Linked DNA regions of Symmachiella dynata. The protein of the gene in region 1 binds, or shares a complex with, the protein of each later gene. Links are inferred from orthologs where the notes say so. Each region holds a gene or a part of one and is shown in the gene's direction. Other genes may lie near its edges.

Region 1 (8,510 bases):
GCAATTTGGGAATAATCGTTGCCAGCGAAGCGTCCGGGCTGACGCCCGCATCGATCACGGCGCCCAGGTCGATCCATTTTTTGACGATGGCGATTTCTTCATCAGTCAGCGGGTCGCTGTCTTCGGGCATCGAACCATCTTCGATCAGCAAGAACAGGTTGGAGTTTTCGCCATCGTGGGGAAGCACCGTATCTCCCTGTTCTCCTCCTTTGATGATGCCGGCGAACGATTCCATGTTGTAACGACCTTTGGCCGTCCGCGCGTTGTGGCAGGCGAGGCAGCGTTTGGCGAAGATGGGAGCGACTTGTTCCGAGAACATCACAAACTGGTCGGTCTTGACCATTGCCCGTTGCGAGGCTTGTAGCTTGTTGACGTGTTCGGTTGTGATCGTGTTGAGCGCCAACTGCAATTTGGCCGTTTCGTCTCTGACCGGTTGAGCGTCCGCATCCGCTTTCTTGACTGATTCAGCGGCTTTGGCGACCGTAGTTTTGAGTGTCTCAATCTGGGCCGTTACGGCGGTTACGGCAGCCGTGGCGTCGGTGGCGGCTTTTGTTGCTGCTGCGGCAGCGGTTTGAGCGTCCTTATTTTTCTTTTCGGCTGCTGCGAGGGCAGCGGTCGCGGCGGTGATTTTTTCGGCATCCGCTTTGGCAGCGGCGGCGGTGCTGGCGGCGACTTTTTCTGTGAGCGTTTTGAGTTCAGCCAATTCTTTGTTTTCAGGAGCCGTTGCTGCTGCGGCGGCGGCGCTGGCCGCTGTCCCGGCGGTGGCCTTGGCCGTTGCGGCGGTCATTTGAGCGGCTTTCTCGGCGGCGGCTTTGGCATCAGTGGCGACTTTGAGTGCGTCGGCGGCTGCCTTGGCAGCGGCATCGGCAGCGGTTTTGGCCTCGGTGGCTTTCTTGGCAGCCTCGGTTTTGGTCGGCAAGTCTTTTTCAGCGGCTGCAAGATCCGCCTTGGCTTTCCGCTCAACTGTCTTTGCGGCTTGCAAGGCGGTTTGCAGAGCCTTTAGTTTTTCGTTGGAGGCTTGGAAGACCTTTTCCGCTGCGGCGCGACGCGTTTCTGCTTCGGCGGCCACGGCGGTTAATTCGACAACGATTTCCTGATCGATCAGTGGCTGAAGTTTGGCCAGTTCGGTTTGCACTTCCTGGTTTTTCGTCTTTGCGGCTTTTTGGGCGGCGACTGTTCCGGCCTGTGCATTCTTTAAGGCTTCTTGCGCGGTGATCAGTGCGTCGGCTGCTTTTTTAGCAGCTTCGGCAGCCTTCGAGGCGGCGTCGCGTGCAGCGTCCGCAGCCTTGGCCAACGTCTTTTCCTGCGATGCGATTTTGCTAGCAGCTTTCTTGGCGGCAGTGACCTTGGCGGCGGCGGCATCCGCTTGCTGCTTGAGAGTCGCGGCCTTTTCGCGCGCGGTTGGTTCTGCGGCGGAGAGCGGACCTGCAAGGGCGATGCAGACAACTCCGGCAATCACAACGGACAACTGAACTGGCTTAGGTGTCCACAGCATGGCTTGACGCTCCCCAATTGAATGTCATCCGCAAATACTGGCAATAATCTCCAGCCGCATTCGGTGATTGTGTCGAATCAAACGATTCTGCGGGCGAAGATTGCTAGGTATGGATGGAAAAATCTGGTGTGATCGATGCCGCTGAGTTGCCCAGCGACGGAGTGTTTCGCTCGTCACAACAGCCATAGGCGGCAGATCTTAGCGAAAGCCGATTGTCATCGGCACGTTCTCCAGTTTACCAGATCAAACCAACCGGATTCCAGCCTGAGATCGGCCGTGCTGCCTGGATTCTAGAGAAAATCCATTGCATGCCGGACGAACCGATGCGGGAGGCACCCAGGGGGGCAGGGCGTGGGATTTGTTGAAAATCAGCGATGCAAACGGGTGACCGGTTGTCGCGTCAACGGCAATGCACCGCCGCATGCACACGCTGAAGGGTGCTCCTCGGGGCGTACGTTCCCCTTGTCGGCGCGAAGAATCTTCGCACGACATGCTGATTGTCTGACCCGCAGGTCTCAAAGGACCGGTGCAGCAGCCTCCAAACGATGCAAGCGTGTTGGAGGCTGCGCGGCAGGTCAAAAAGCGAGGAGCCGGGGCCACCGGTGCGGCGCCGACAGGTTCTGCCCACAAAAGAACAAAGTACCGCCGGAATTAGCCTTTACGGTGACGGATCTTGCTGCGCATACGCCGTTTTTTTCGCCCGATTTTCCGCCGACCTTTGCCTGTCTTCTTCGTACCCATTCGCGAATCGCTCCTCCGCCAGCTTCTGTTGTGTTCTATCGAAAAACAATGGAATCCCGACTCTTAACACACTTTCGTCAAATCTTCAAGAGTTGTACAGGATCTGGGATCAATTGATATTCTTCGGTTTGATACTGATCGTAGGATGGCTGAGGACGATTTCAGAGAGTCGCAGGGGCCAAATTCGTAGCCAGCCTACTCAACACGACTTGAATCGAGTCCATTGTTCAGCGGCCGATGACCCGATAAAGTAGCTCATTCGTGTACGTTGTCGACGTACGTCTCCACTTAAATTGGCCAACCCTCAAGCCTGTCCCCTCAAGCCTCAAGCCTCAAGCCTCATTATGATCGTCAGTTGGAATTGGTTAAAAGAATACGTCCCCCTCGAGATGTCGGCCGATGATTTGACCGACAAGTTGACCCTTTCCGGTTTGAACCTCGAAGGGACCGAGGCGTTTCCCGAGGATTTGGGGATCGACCTGGAAGTCACCAGCAATCGCCCCGATTGTCTGGGGCATCTCGGTGTGGCTCGCGAAATTGCGGCGCTGTACGACAAACCAATCACAATTCCCGACGCCCAGCCGAGTGAATCGGCGGCCAAAACGGCCGAAGCGACGTCAGTTGAGATCGAATGTGACGACCTGTGCCCGCAATATATCGCCCGCGTCGTGCGGGGCGTGAAAGTGGCGGAGAGTCCGGATTGGCTGAAGAGCCGGTTGGAGACACTCGGTATTCGTCCGATCAACAACATTGTTGACATATCGAACTACGTGTTGATGGAGTGCGGACAACCGCTGCACACATTCGACATGGATAAGCTACACGAAGGCCGGATTGTCGTTCGCCGCGCGCAGCCGGGGGAAAAACTGACGGCGATCGATCAACGCGATTATGAACTGCAGCCGGAGATGTGCATCATCGCCGACGCCGACCGACCGGTGGCGATTGCCGGCGTGATGGGCGGACTGGAAACCGAGATCAGCGCTGCAACGACCAATGTACTCATCGAGGTCGCCGATTTTCGCCCGCTGTCGATTCGCAATACTGCCCGCGTGCTGAATCTGCATAGCGACTCGTCGTATCGTTTCGAACGCGGCGTCGATCCTCACGGCATGGACTGGGCGAGTCGTCGCTGTGCGGAATTGATTTTGGAACTGGCCGGTGGGGAACTGCTGGAAGGAGCCGTGGTTACCGGTGCGGGGCGGACGCCGAACAGCGACCCGGTCGAATTGCGTTTTTCGCAAATTTCGCGAATCCTGGGAATCGACGTCGAACCAAACGAGGTCGTCCGCATTCTCACCGACCTGGGATTGGAACTGCAGGGCGAAGCGAGCGCCGCCTCTTGTCGATTCGTTCCGCCTTCCTGGCGGCGTGATTTGACACGGGAAATCGACCTAATTGAAGAGGTTGCCCGCATTTATGGATATGAACAGATTCCCGAAGACGTGCTCGTGCCGCTGACCGCCAGCAGCAAGCGGGTCTTCGACCATGTCGCCGACCGCGTGCACAACGCGCTCAACGGCAACGGTTATTTCGAGTCGATCACGATGACTTTCGTCGACGACGATTTACTCGCGCTGTTCCGTCCGACTGGGGAAGGCGAACCGCTGCGCGTGGAACATTCGTCGCGCAAACGGGAAAACATCTTGCGACAAAGTCTGATTCCCAGTTTGCTGCAATCGCGCCGCGAAAATGAAAAACGGGGCACGTTCAATGCACGGTTGTATGAAATCTCCAACGTCTATCTCGCCGCATCTCCGGGTGATCGAAGTGGGGAGCCGACACGACTGTCACTCGTCAGCGGCGATTCCTTTTTCGATGTGAAGGGGATCGTCGAATTGTTGGCCAAGGCGGTGAATCACCAATCGCTGGTCGAAGTTCGTCCGTGCGAGCTCCCAAGTTTCGCTGCGGGGCGGGGCTGTGAGGTCTTGCTCAACGGCCAGTTGTGGGGTTGGCTGGGAGAAATCGCCGCTGATATTAAAGACAAGTTGAATCTGCGCGACGATGTGACGGTGGCGGAGTTGGATTTCGGTATGTTGGACCGCACAGCGGACCTCACCCCGCAATTCGTCCCCACGCCGCAATATCCATCCAGCGACCGAGACTTGAATTTCATTCTCGACGATGCGACGACCTGGCAGCAGGTCGCACAAACCGTCAAAGCGGCCGCCGGCCCGCTGTTGGAAGATTTGCGATTCGACAGCCAGTTTCGCGGCAAGCAAATCCCGACCGGGAAAAAGAGCTACCTGCTCACAGCCCGCTACCGCGCAGCAGACCGCACGCTGACCGCCGAAGAAGTCGATGCCTCGCAACAAGCAGTCATCGCCGCTTGCCGGGAGCAATTGGGAGCGGAACTGCGCGGCTAAGCGAATAGTCGCCAGCCCAGAAGCCGCTTCGAGATATTATCGCCGAGCGTATTCGCTAGTTTGGCTTTGCGATTGCAGGCGGCGCGACGATAAATTCGACTTCGCGTTTGTTCGTTATAATGAATTTCACGTCAATCGACGTAGATCCCGGTGAGGGTTCGAAAAACCAGTACGTCTTACCTTCCTCCTCGGTAACTTTCCCCGGAATTTGTTGATTCAAGTTGTCGAGACCCAGAATTCGCAATTCCTGAAGCCGTGTGAGTAGGGGCAGTTTCAGCACCAGATGGGGTATATCAGATTTGATTGTTCGCAGGTGTTGATTGCCATCAGTAGCTAACTCCACTTCAATTCTAACATTTTTCTCGTTGACCCAAACTCCTGAATCGTGAAAATGCCTTTGCCGACCAAGATTGGCGCCCAGTTCCTTATAGGTCACTTGGCCGGCGCCGCCGATCGATTCGACGCCAATGCTAGCGCCACCTACGGAACCAGATAAATGTAGCGATTTCACCTTACCGTCCGCTGGGAGGGGGATTGAGCCAGCATTCCAAGTTTCAATCGGCAGTGGCGGCGCGTCTTCCCTGCGAGCCAATCGTGCGACCACTTTCCACGCGGGCTCCAATGGTGACAGGATACAGTCATAGACGTCGCTGACGTTTCCCAACTCATCTTCCAGGTGCACATTTTCTAAACGCCATTGAGCAGATCGGTCATCGCTCGGCATGCTAACATCGGCAAACGCATTCAGTGCGTATCCCTTCGGCTGATGTGGAAGTTCCAATTTCAAATCCTTGAGTGACACTGAAAGATCGCCTGTCGATTTCGTGATAGGCAATGCTTTCGGAACCCAAGTGGAGTTCTTCGCCACTCCCGGGGATGGAACTTCAAACTCCGCAACAACTTTTCCCGTTGTATTGTGGACTTGTAGCGTGAATGACGTCCCAGCTGTGCGAAAACTTGGCAACATGCTGCTCGCAACGACAATATCATATTCGCCAGTTGAAATGCTTTGGAGCGGACGGTCCCCTCCCCATTGGCCGCCTGAGTTTGAACCATCCCAGAATCTATCTGAAAAGAATTCCTGGTGGGGAACGAAGTCCTTGACGACCCATCCATTCACATCCACTGCTGAGCAGCGTTGCCACCAGTCAAACCCCATCGCTTCTCCCGTTTCTCGGTTCCGTCGAGAAAACCACAAAACAATCGAATTCGCGCCGGTCTCGCGCTGTAAGGAATCGGGCGTTTTTCTAAATCCGAATGAAGGCAACAGCGAATTATCCAAACTCTCCAAGGGCAATTCATGGTGCTTGCCGTAAGTCACCGCACGTAGCGAGAGGATGGATCCATCAGGTAAATCTGCTTCGGCAATGTAGCCGCTAGGTGGAACACCCGCTGCCCACGGTGCCACGATAAGTACCGCAATTATCAAAACAACCACGACTCCGAAATACCAAAGGCGAAGCGTCTGGAATTGTGGGTTCTGTTCACTAGCCATATGGGAGTATCCTTAGCGCCAGGATGGGGCCCGATTTGTCTTATCCTATGAAAGAAATACGCACGATTCAACAAATTCCGAGTTAAACCGGTGGCGGAATCAAGCATTCAGTTGCCAGGAGTATCTGCGTCTTGAGGGCGATCTTACATATACCATGAAAAAAGGCCCCCAAACCGGAATTTGGGGGCCCGTGTCATTTGGCTATACAGTTTATTACTCAGACTTTTTATCGCCAAACGGCCGGCCGGATTCGAGTTGGTATTGGAAGTCGTCGCAGCCGAGGTTTTTCAGGTAATCGGCGATGGACCGAGCTCCGTCGTCCCATTCTCCCTTGGGAACCCAATTGAAGGTAACGACAAGTCCTTTGTCGGTTTTTTCATCGACCTTCAATCGCGGATCGTCGCCGACCGCTTTCATCTGTGGGGAGCTCATTGCTTTTTTGATCGTGTCGATCGCTTGCTGATTGGGAGCGATGAATTTCAGCGTCAGCGATGTCGGCAACGTCTGATCTTTGTCGGCGAATGGGAATGTATCGGGCGTGATGCCGACGTTCGTGGTGACTTTCAGTGGTACGGGCATGCCGACGTCGTAGGTCAACTCGGCAAAGAACGCCGTCCAGCCTTCCTTGGGAGTCTCCACGTGGGCGACGTAGACTCCGTCTCCCTGGTCTTTGAGTTCGGTGCTGGTGTAAATCGGTCCCACACTCTCGATGCGGAAGTCACGGCCTTTGGGGTTGGTCGCTTGCCAGAGGAGGACTTTTTCTGGTTTGTCGACGGTTTTGATTTCGATCGTGTTTTCAGCAGTCTGCTTCCAGGAAAACTTCGGCCCCTCCTCTTTGGCCAAAACGGTCAAATAGAAGGCAATCAAACTTTCAACAGCATCAGTGCCTCGCAGGGAATGGTCCGTGTTGGGAACGTACCGTAGGTACTTCTCGCCGATCAGGTCATCGAAGTAATATCGTGACAAGTCGGGAGGAAAGTATTGGTCTCCTGCTCCGTTGATGACGTATTTGGGCATCGTCAAACGATGACGGTAACTGTAAGGGTCGACCAACCCGTGCAGGGCGGCAATGCGGGGGTGATCACCCATCCGCATCAGTTTGTGCGCGACATAATCACCGACCGACGGTGAAAAGAAACCGTAGCAAGAAAAGTGGTGGTTCATCGACTTTTCGAGATTCAAAATGTCGATCACGATCGGGGCGATACCGACGACACGTTTGTCGACCGCTCCCACCAACCAAGTTGTCCAGCCTCGCTTGGAGCCGCCGGCAACGAAGTATTCATCGACCTTCCGCTTGCCCCCTTCGTCGGAAGCCAGTAGTTCGGTGACGGCATCCATCGCACGGACAACGCTCTTGACCATCGGATTGCGGGCTGGCCAAGTGGCATCGCCGGTTTCCAGGAATTTCACCCAAGTGTAGGCGATCAGGTCGTCTTCAACGCGGCGTTTGCCATCTTTGTGAAAGACGAGAGTCTGGTTGGGGATCATATGTACTTCGGCGACGACGGTTTGTGTTGCCTTGGCGATTTGGATGACGCGCTCCGAAGGCCCTTTGGGAGGATCCCCGCCATTGCGTCCGCCGCCGATCCACATGAAGCCGACGTTGGATTTGATTTCATCCGGTACGGCGACCGTGACCCAATGTTGCCATTCGGTACGATCGACATCGGCTTTTGTTCGCCAGTTTTGTGAGACCATGTCGAGCACAAAGGTCTGCATGCCTTTGGTCTTGTCATGTTCGACGACTTTCCAACTGAAACTGTCATCGGGCTTTTCAACGTAATCGTCCAATGCGGTGCGCGCGGGCAGTGGCTCAGCGGCAAGACCGATGCTGCTACTCACAAGCAGCAACGTGCAGGCCAAAATGCCAGACAAGGCAAACGGTTGTCGCAGTCGTTGGAGCGCGCTTGAGAATGATGTCGTGAATTTTCCCCGATGGGCAAAACCCGGCTGCGGAGCGAGCGGTTGCTCTTCTGGTGTGATGTGCATGCTGTCTTTCGAAAAGTGTCTCGAGTGTTGTAGGAGAATACCCTGGAAAGTGTGGACGTTGTCTCTTTTAAGGATAAACGGCGCCGGATGAAAATCAAATGCTGATGCTGCGAAACTTCATAGGGAATGTTCGTATTTTGAATTGGCCAGCCGTGGGAAGCAAAGAACTCGCGGAGAGTCGCTTCAGAAGCAGGGAGAAACTAGCGTGCGCAATAGTTTCTTTGCTTCTGAAGCTTCTCGACACGAGTCGCTTGATTGCCTGTGGAACAATCTGTTCCTGGAACTACGCATCAGTGCGTGTTATTTGTTGGCTTTTTTTTCTGTAGTCTCCGAGCGGCGCGCCACCCAGGGAAATGACTGTGATTTGCCAACTTTCTCGATCGTGAACGTCGCTTGGCCTTTGATTTCAGCCGTGTCGATT
Region 2 (8,350 bases), 670 kb from region 1 along the record:
CCGATCAGATGGATCATTGCGGGGTGATTTTCGGGGTCCAGCTAGAGATTCCTCGAGCGGCAGACGTTTTTTTGCACGCGCAGGCTGGCTTTCCGAAACGGAAGTCCGCTATAATCCGCGACTTCTGAAGATATTCAAACCAATTTTTCATAGACTCTGGCGGCGGGATCATGCCCAAGCAGAAGACACACAAGGGAATTAAGAAGCGGTTCAAAGTGACTGCTACAGGGAAAGCCAAGCATCGCAAGGCTTTTCGTGGACATATCTTAGGGAAAAAGACCTCGAAGCGTAAAAGCGATTTGCGCCAGGATGGTGTGCTCGTCGGCGCCGAGGCGAAGCTGATCCAAGCCGCTTTGCGGCCAAGCAGTTAACGACGCACGTGTTCAGAATTGCCGTATTGGATTGAAGGCGGGCCACCTTGGTGGACAAGGCGCCAAGGCTCGCTTCGCCTTTGCAGAACAATTTTGCGGGGGGAATTTCCCCTGGGCAATTCATGCTGGGCAATACAGAAGATCTATGGGCCGGGACGCACTCCCGGAAATCCGCTCGAGCCACATCGCTGCACAATTTAGACAACAGGTAGTTTAGAGTCATGAGAGTTCGCAAAGGCGCCGCTCGTCGGCGTGCCAAAAAACGGTTATTCAAAGAGGCCCGCGGTAATTTCGGGGGCCGTAAAAACTTGACCCGTACGGTCAAGGAAACCCTCGTCCGCTCACGGGCATTTGCGTATCGCGATCGCCGCGTGCGGAAACGTGATATGCGCAGACTGTGGATCACGCGGATCACCGCCGCTTGCCGCAGTCGGGGCATGAGCTATTCCCGGTTTATCAACGGCTTGCTCAAAGCCGAGATTGCCCTGAACCGCAAATCGCTCAGCGAGTTGGCCATCCACGAGCCGCAGATTTTCGACGAACTGGTCGAACTGGCACAGGCTCAAGTCGCTGCTGCCGCTTAAACCGGCTGCCGGCTACTTGCTGGTCATCATGCTCATTTGCCGAACACGCAATTCCTCGGTCCCCGCCGCCTGCAAAGACGCGCGGGGATCGATTTATTTCGGTCCCATGATATCTCCCTCCGATTTCCGTAAACCTTCATCAAAACGGCCAAACCTCTGATGGAATCCGTCAAGCAGAAATTCGACGAGTACGCTCAGGAGGCAAAAGCTGCCATTGAAGCAGCGACTTCTCCTGAAGTCTTGGAAAAAATTCGGGTTGAGTTTCTTGGCGCCAAAAAGGGCCGGCTCCGCGATTTGCAATCGTTATTAGGTAAGGCAGACCCGGAACACCGCCCTGCCCTAGGCAAGCTGTTCAATGAAGTCAAAACAGCAGTGACCGCCTGTTACGATGAATACAAGAAACAGCTCTCAGCCCCGAAAACGACTGCCGCAGGGCTCGACATCACCCTGCCCGGTGCGGTGCCGCGATTGGGGAACCGGCATCCCCTGACGCAGACGATTGATGAATTCAAAGAGATCATGGGGCGGATGGGATTCACCGTCGCCTCCGGTCCTGAGATCGAGGACGAACACCACAACTTCGAAGCACTCAACATCCCCGACGACCATCCGGCTCGGGACCCGCTGGAGAATTTCTATCTAGCAACGGCAGAGACCGCGGCCGGCGGGCCGTTGTTATTGCGCAGTCAAACATCGACCGTGCAGATTCGCGTGATGGAACAGACCGAGCCGCCGATTCGTATTATTTCGTTGGGCCGCGTCTACCGCCCCGACACGATGGATCGCACGCACTCCTGCATGTTCCATCAAATGGAAGGCTTGATGATCGGCGAATCGGTGACGATGGCCGAACTGAAAACCGTGTTGCGGTTGTTCGCGCAAACTTACTTGGGGCATGACGTGCATGTCCGCTTTCGGCCCTCGTTCTTTCCCTTCACCGAACCCTCGGTGGAAGTCGACATGAGCTGGGGCGATGATTGGTTGGAGATTGGCGGCGCGGGGATGGTCGATCCGAATGTCCTGCGTTCAGTCGGCTACGATCCTGAGAAATACTCCGGCTTCGCATTCGGTATGGGTGTGGAACGGTTCTGCATGCGACGGCACAACATCCCCGACATCCGCGAGTTTTACACCAACGACGTGCAATTCCTGCAGCAGTTTTAACAAGTTGTGACCGTCGAACGTTGAACATAAAGTAGGGCAGGCTCCCGCCTGCCGTCATCATTCGCGGCAGGCGGGAGCCTGCCCTACAGAAACTTAGCGAGCGGGTTTAACTACAAGTCGGTTCAAAGGAGATACCAACGATGAGTGTACCAACAATTGCTCCCGGCACGACAAAAGTGGGTTGGATCGGCACCGGTGTAATGGGCCAAAGTATGGTCGGGCACCTGATCGACGCCGGCTTCGCAGCCACCGTTTATACTCGCACGAAAAGCAAAGCCGACGCGCTGATTGCCAAAGGGGCTGTCTGGGCCGATTCGCCCAAAGCAGTTGCCGAAGCCTCGGATGTGATCTTCACGATTGTTGGTTTTCCCAGCGATGTGCGGGAAGTGATGTTGGGCGAAGACGGCGCACTGGCCGGTTCAAAGGCGGGCAACGTGCTGGTGGATATGACCACCAGCGAACCGTCGCTAGCCATTGAAATCGCCGAAGCCGCGCAAGCGAAAGGCGTGCACAGCGTTGATGCCCCGGTCTCGGGTGGCGACGTGGGTGCGAAAGAGGCGCGGTTGTCGATCATGATCGGCGGCGACAAAGAAGTCGTCGAAGCGCTGAATCCCTGTTGGGAAGCAATGGGCAAAACGATCGTGCATCAAGGCCCCGCCGGCGCCGGGCAGCACACGAAAATGGTCAATCAAACGCTGATCGCCAGCGGCATGATCGGCGTCTGCGAAGCGTTGCTGTATGGTCACAAAGCGGGCTTGGATTTGCCAACGGTTTTGCAATCGGTGGCGACGGGTGCAGCGGGAAGTTGGTCGCTGTCGAATCTCGGCCCACGCATCATGGACAACAACTTTGACCCCGGTTTCTTCGTCGAGCACTTCATCAAAGACATGGGCATCGCCCTGGCCGAAGCCAAACGGATGGGCCTGTGCCTCCCCGGCTTGGCGCTGGCGCACCAGCTATATCTCTCCGTCCAAGCCACCGGCCACGGCCGCGACGGCACGCATGCGTTGCAACTGGCGCTGGCTGAGATGTCGGGAGTGGATTGGCGAAAGCGGTAGTGGTATTTGAAGAGCGCATGGCAGACCTGCTTGTCCGGATGTTGAAACGCATTGTCATGTGACGGGAGACCTACGGTCCGGTTAAGTGCGGGGTCAGGAGACCCGCGCACAACTTCCGAGCGATGGAATAATACTCACGCAAAGCCGCCAAGATCGCAAAGGCGATACGGGGATCATCTCATTCATGATCGATGGCGGCGTGGCGGGGATGCCGTTTCTGTGAGAGAATTGTTTCCGTCAGTTGGACGCGATTTACGCAAGCTGATGCCTAAGCGCATCGACGTCGCAAATTTCTTTGCGAACTTGGCGGCTTTGCGTGAGGCTTTTTTGTCCTGCGGCTAACTGGCACCCCACCGCAAAAGTAGGGTCAGCTGTGTGTACAGCCGGACCCTATGAGGCTTATTACACCCCAGACCATTGGCGAGACCTACAACGTAATGTCTGTTGGTTTCGCCCTTCCCCATTTGAATGCGTGGCGAGGTCGTATACGGTAGTGGTATTTAAAGAGCGCATGGCAGACCTGCTTGTCCGGATGTTGAAACGCATTGTCATGTGACGGGAGACCTACGGTCCGGTTAAGTGCGGGGTCAGGAGACCCGCGCACAACGTTGTGGCGGAAACGGTAACCATGCGGTCAAGGCTCTAATCCGATGCAACCGACGCCTCAATGGTGGATTGTCGACAAACTTAACATTCGAGACGTTGAGTTAGATTTCACTTCATCGAGCGGGGAACGGTTTAGTACGCAGGCGGTCTATGCCGGGGTCACCTGTCTGGTTAACGCACTGGACTATGTGCAGTTCCATGCTGATCCGACGCAAGTCATTGTCTGTGCGGAATGTGGGAACACGGGATGCGCGGCAGGTGGATGGATTTGCATTCGACGGTTCGGCGACTTCGTTGCGTTCTTCCCCGCTTTTAGCCAAATGTTTGACGCGTGGAACGACGCGTCGAAAGGCTTCGGAGAACCCGAGGAGTTTTCGCCACCACCGTATGTTGCGACGCACGGGATTCCATTGATCCCTTCTTGTGTCTACACGGAATGCAATACAGCAACGTCGGCTCTCCCTGGCTTGGATGCGATAAAGCCGATCACTGCAGGCGAAGCCGTTTGGCTAACCCAGTGGTTGGCTCCCTTGCATGTTCTCGGGAAAAATCCACGGCGGCCACGCCTGCTGCATGAGGCGATTCTAGCGGTAAAAGATGGCAACCTCATCGACGAAATCGACTGCCTGAGGCGATTTTTGGACGACAACTTTAACTCGTCCGCAGTACTTGCACCGGTCGCTACTTACGAGAACTCAATAATCGAATTCTATCTCGAAGGTCCCGGGACTCCAGCTTGGCGGCCACTCTCCCACATTGGAGATCGATTGGCTTTTCATTTTGAGCCCAACGCAACCTTGGACTTTTTGGTCGAAGATTCGTAAGCTTACCTCAAGTGCGGGGTCAGGAGACCCGCGCACAACGTTGCGGCGGATTGGCGAAAACGGTAGGAATCCGGTGGGCTGTGCGAACCACTTTTGTGATTTTTCGCAGCATTTATTTCGTTTTTTTGCCTTGCCTAGTAGGAGTCACATAATGTGACAGGCAATAAAAAGCGGAGGTACCCCCAAGTGGTTTCCGAGCGCGACGGAGATGCAACCACGACACGCTGTTATCGGATTGACCGGCAACATCTATGGTTCGGCATTTGCCAAACCATTTATTGCGGCGCCATAGCGATCGCCTGTTATTACGTGGCTTTTGTGGGGACCACAATCCCCGATTCTGATGCGGGTGGTCTCCGCTTATTTTCAGCTATTTTTTGGAGCTGTAGTATTGCGATCGGTCTGTTTCAGGTTCTCTCGTATTTCCGTGATCGCCTGATTCTTTCTCCGGATAGCATCGCGAAACGAGCTTGGACTGGAAAGACATCGTCGATTCAAAACGTTGATGTTTTGAGACTGATTTGGAACGAAAGCGGTAAAAGAAGGATTCGGCTCCAAACGGCTACGGCAACGCTCACGATCAATTTCTACGAATACCCGATTCGGGATGGTAAAGAAATCATCGCCTACGTCCGCCGCCAGTTTCCTGCGGAGATCCAACAAGGGTGGGACATATTTTGCCGTAGTGAACCGCAGCGTAACCGCTCGCCGCAATATCTCATTCGCATCACGACTGCCGCAGCTGCGCTGTTGTTTTTTGCCACCGCGATTCTGTCCAGCTTGTACGCATTCGGTCAGCAAACAGTCTTCTCGCTATTGGTAGGCTTCCTCTGTGGGACGGTAGGCCAATTGTTGTTGATGCGAGTTTTTCCTGTGATCGATGGCCCGAAATCCATAATGAAGTCTCAGGGCGATGAGGACATCACAGTTCAGGAAGACACTCGGACCTTTCGCAGTGATCAAAGTTATATCTTCAAAGGTCTATTAATCGTCGTTCTCTGCAGCGTCATAGGAATCTTCTCAACAGTAAGTGCAATTTTTGAGATGCTCGATTCCGAGCCTGGATCGATTGGCGCATTAATCTCTATGGCATTCATTTGGGGCGGGGCCGTCGCAGGTGGGATTTTTGTGATAATCTCAAGCGTTCGCGCACGACTGTATCTTTCCAAAACGGGAATTGTCCAGCAAGGTTGCATCGGTCGAGAATCGATACGTAGCGACGATGTGAGCCGAGTCCAATGGGGCGTACGTGCGGCGCGGAATGTCTTTATTTCGGGGGTTACGGGTGAAATCCAAATAAACGTTGATGGCTATCAACAATTTGAGCAAGATGAGATCATAGATTTCATCCGTAACATGTTCCCGGCAGAAATCCAAGAGAACTGGCTAACGTATTCCCAACGGGAAATTCGCCGTAAGGAATGGGAAGCTCTCCGAAGAGAACCGGAACAACCGTCACAGAAAAAGGCAATCGCATGTGCCCTGATCTTCTTTGTCGTCGCGGCAGCATTCGCTGCTGCCGGACTATGGGGAGTCGGGGCACCAGCGTTTGGAGTGGCCGCGTTTTGCGGCGTTGGTGGGATGTGGTACGGTTGGCGGATCTGGCAGCGATGGCGGATGAAGTCACAGTAGGATCCGCTACAGTGGACCGTTCAACACAGCATACTACTTTGCGAGCTTGGCGGCTTTGCGTGAGGCTTTTTTCGACCTGCGGCTGAATGGCATCCCAGTAGCACGAGATCCCAGCTCTCAACACCGCCCATCTAATGCATGACGGCGGGCTTCATGTTGGCGATTCGTACGACAAGTAGTCGTTGAAAATCTCCTTCCGTCGCAAGATCTTCATCTGCGGCTAAGGAGACGCTTTCGCCCGACGGATCGGCCGCTTTCTGTTGAGTGCGGCGGCGATACTCTTGCAGTTGTTGGTCATCCGCTTCGGTCCCGAAGTAGAATTGATGCCCCAACGTGCCGGGTTGGTCGCGGTTGCCGCCGATGACGACCCATTCTCCAACCATCATCCGCACCTGAAAACGATTCGGGTGAAAGATCTTCCGCTTCTGGCCGTGCTGCAAAGTGTAACTTCCGGCGGCAGCGGCAGTGAAACGGGGTGTTGCGTGAGAGTGATACATCACTGGCACAATTTCCAACTCGACCCAACCGTCTTGAGTCTTGCGAGCTGTGATCTGATATTTTCCCTGCGCCAATTCAAATTCGCGATAGGTCGTTTCCGCCCCTTCAGCAACTGCAACTTTACAACGAGTGAAATAAGGGCTGGCCGTTACTTCCGTCGGCGTGCCGTCGCGAACGACCACCGACTGTAACTTTGTGGGGCTGGGAGTCCAGGAGGCTCCCGATCTTGAGGCTGGCGGTTGCAGCAGTGTGACCAGAGAGTCGGGCGGTTGGGCGGCGGCGATGCCTACGCGAAATCCGTTGTCTCGGATCCGCTGCCAGCTCATCTCCTCATCGCCCGCCACGACTTGGTTGATATCATTCCACAGCCGTTCGCCGATGAGCGGGTCGTCGATCGGGCGGCGAATGTGTCCGATTTCCAGCTCGATTGCGTTGGGCGCCGCCGTGATGGGAGGAAGTTTGCTTTTCTCCGGTCCAGAGGCATCATCCGGCGCATCATCAAACACGTGACAGCCGGTTAAGCTGCACGTAATGACTAGCAACCAAAGGGAGCTCACAGAGTGCATCGAAACATCCACTGGTGAGGCAAAATTTCGCCAAAACGGGCGAGAGGCTGGGGAAAAGGGAGCGGGAGTGTACGGCAGATAAAAAGGAGTGTCAATCGGTGATATCTTGGCCGAATTCGCATGCTGCAACGCTAGAATCCGACGCATCGAGGCTGTATAATGCCCGCGACCTGTTCAACTCGTGGTTATGTGAACAGGTGTGCGCTTTGCTACCCAAGCAGGCACACAAACCAGGTGCGATGCTTGCGATTCCCTCACAGCAAAAAAAGCCGCACAAAAAACCACAACTCGTTTAATTGGGGGAGGTTAGTAATCAGCCCCCCAGCAGCCCAAGTGGCGGAATTGGCAGACGCGCTAGGTTGAGGGCCTAGTGGGAGTTAAATCCCGTGGAGGTTCAAGTCCTCTCTTGGGCACTTTAAGTGAAAGGACTTACGTCGATTTGGCGTGAGTCCTTTTTTCGTTTGGGGGCGGCAAATCTGCCGCCCATGACCCGCAAGCCACATTTGTGTGTCAGTTGAGTCGTGTTCCTTTATACTTTGAGAACTTTCTTTTTTGATCCCTAGGAGCCAACCCGTGATGAAAAAATCCGCTGCCACTGACGCGATGCAAAGCCGTTTATTTCTCTGCTGGAGCAGCTTATTGCTGGCGGTTGCCACTTTCATCACGTTGAGCATGTACGGGGAGTTGGCGTGTGCGGCGGAGGACGCTGCCGTTCAGCATTCTTTTCTCGGGGTCGGTCTTGCCAATCAAGCTGTGATTGTTGGTGAAGATAGGGAGGTGGAATGGAAATTTGAGATGCCGGCTAGTGATGGCTGGGTGCTGCCCAATGGCAACGTGTTGCTGGCGCTGTATGGGACGAAAGAATTTCCCAGCGGTGGCATTGTGGAAGTCGATCGCGAAACCAAAGAGATTGTTTTTCAATACAAGGCCCAGCAAAAAGAAACCAGCACCGTACAACCGTTGCCCAATGGCAAGTATCTGCTTGCCGAGTTGGGGCCCAAGCCGCGCGCTTTGGTGATCAACAGCCAGGGAGAAGTCGTCAAGTCG

Evidence for each region.
Region 2: the proteins of pheT (region 1) and pheS are in contact, whole or in part, in a crystal structure (PDB 6P24), measured with the Escherichia coli proteins. The link is inferred for Symmachiella dynata from one-to-one orthologs.

Annotation. Positions count from the first base shown.
Region 1 is NZ_CP036276.1:5,144,571-5,153,080, reverse strand. What follows is about bases 2,123-5,091. They hold pheT (phenylalanine--tRNA ligase subunit beta), read left to right. Parts: upstream 2,123-2,580; coding sequence 2,581-4,602; downstream 4,603-5,091. Other genes in these bases: Mal52_RS19535 (hypothetical protein), read right to left, coding at 4,658-5,091. In the rest of the region: Mal52_RS19545 (c-type cytochrome domain-containing protein), read right to left, coding at 1-1,495; more of Mal52_RS19535, read right to left, coding at 5,092-6,097; Mal52_RS19530 (PhoPQ-activated pathogenicity-related family protein), read right to left, coding at 6,311-8,089; Mal52_RS19525 (redoxin domain-containing protein), read right to left, coding at 8,390-8,510.
Region 2 is NZ_CP036276.1:5,814,535-5,822,884, forward strand. Bases 308-3,116 are described here. They hold pheS (phenylalanine--tRNA ligase subunit alpha), read left to right. Parts: upstream 308-1,114; coding sequence 1,115-2,119; downstream 2,120-3,116. Other genes in these bases: rpmI (50S ribosomal protein L35), read left to right, coding at 308-371; rplT (50S ribosomal protein L20), read left to right, coding at 593-955; Mal52_RS21975 (NAD(P)-dependent oxidoreductase), read left to right, coding at 2,260-3,116. Also shown: more of rpmI, read left to right, coding at 171-307; more of Mal52_RS21975, read left to right, coding at 3,117-3,177; Mal52_RS21980 (hypothetical protein), read left to right, coding at 3,828-4,607; Mal52_RS21985 (hypothetical protein), read left to right, coding at 4,761-6,239; Mal52_RS21990 (hypothetical protein), read right to left, coding at 6,371-7,303; Mal52_RS22000 (beta-propeller domain-containing protein), read left to right, coding at 7,880-8,350.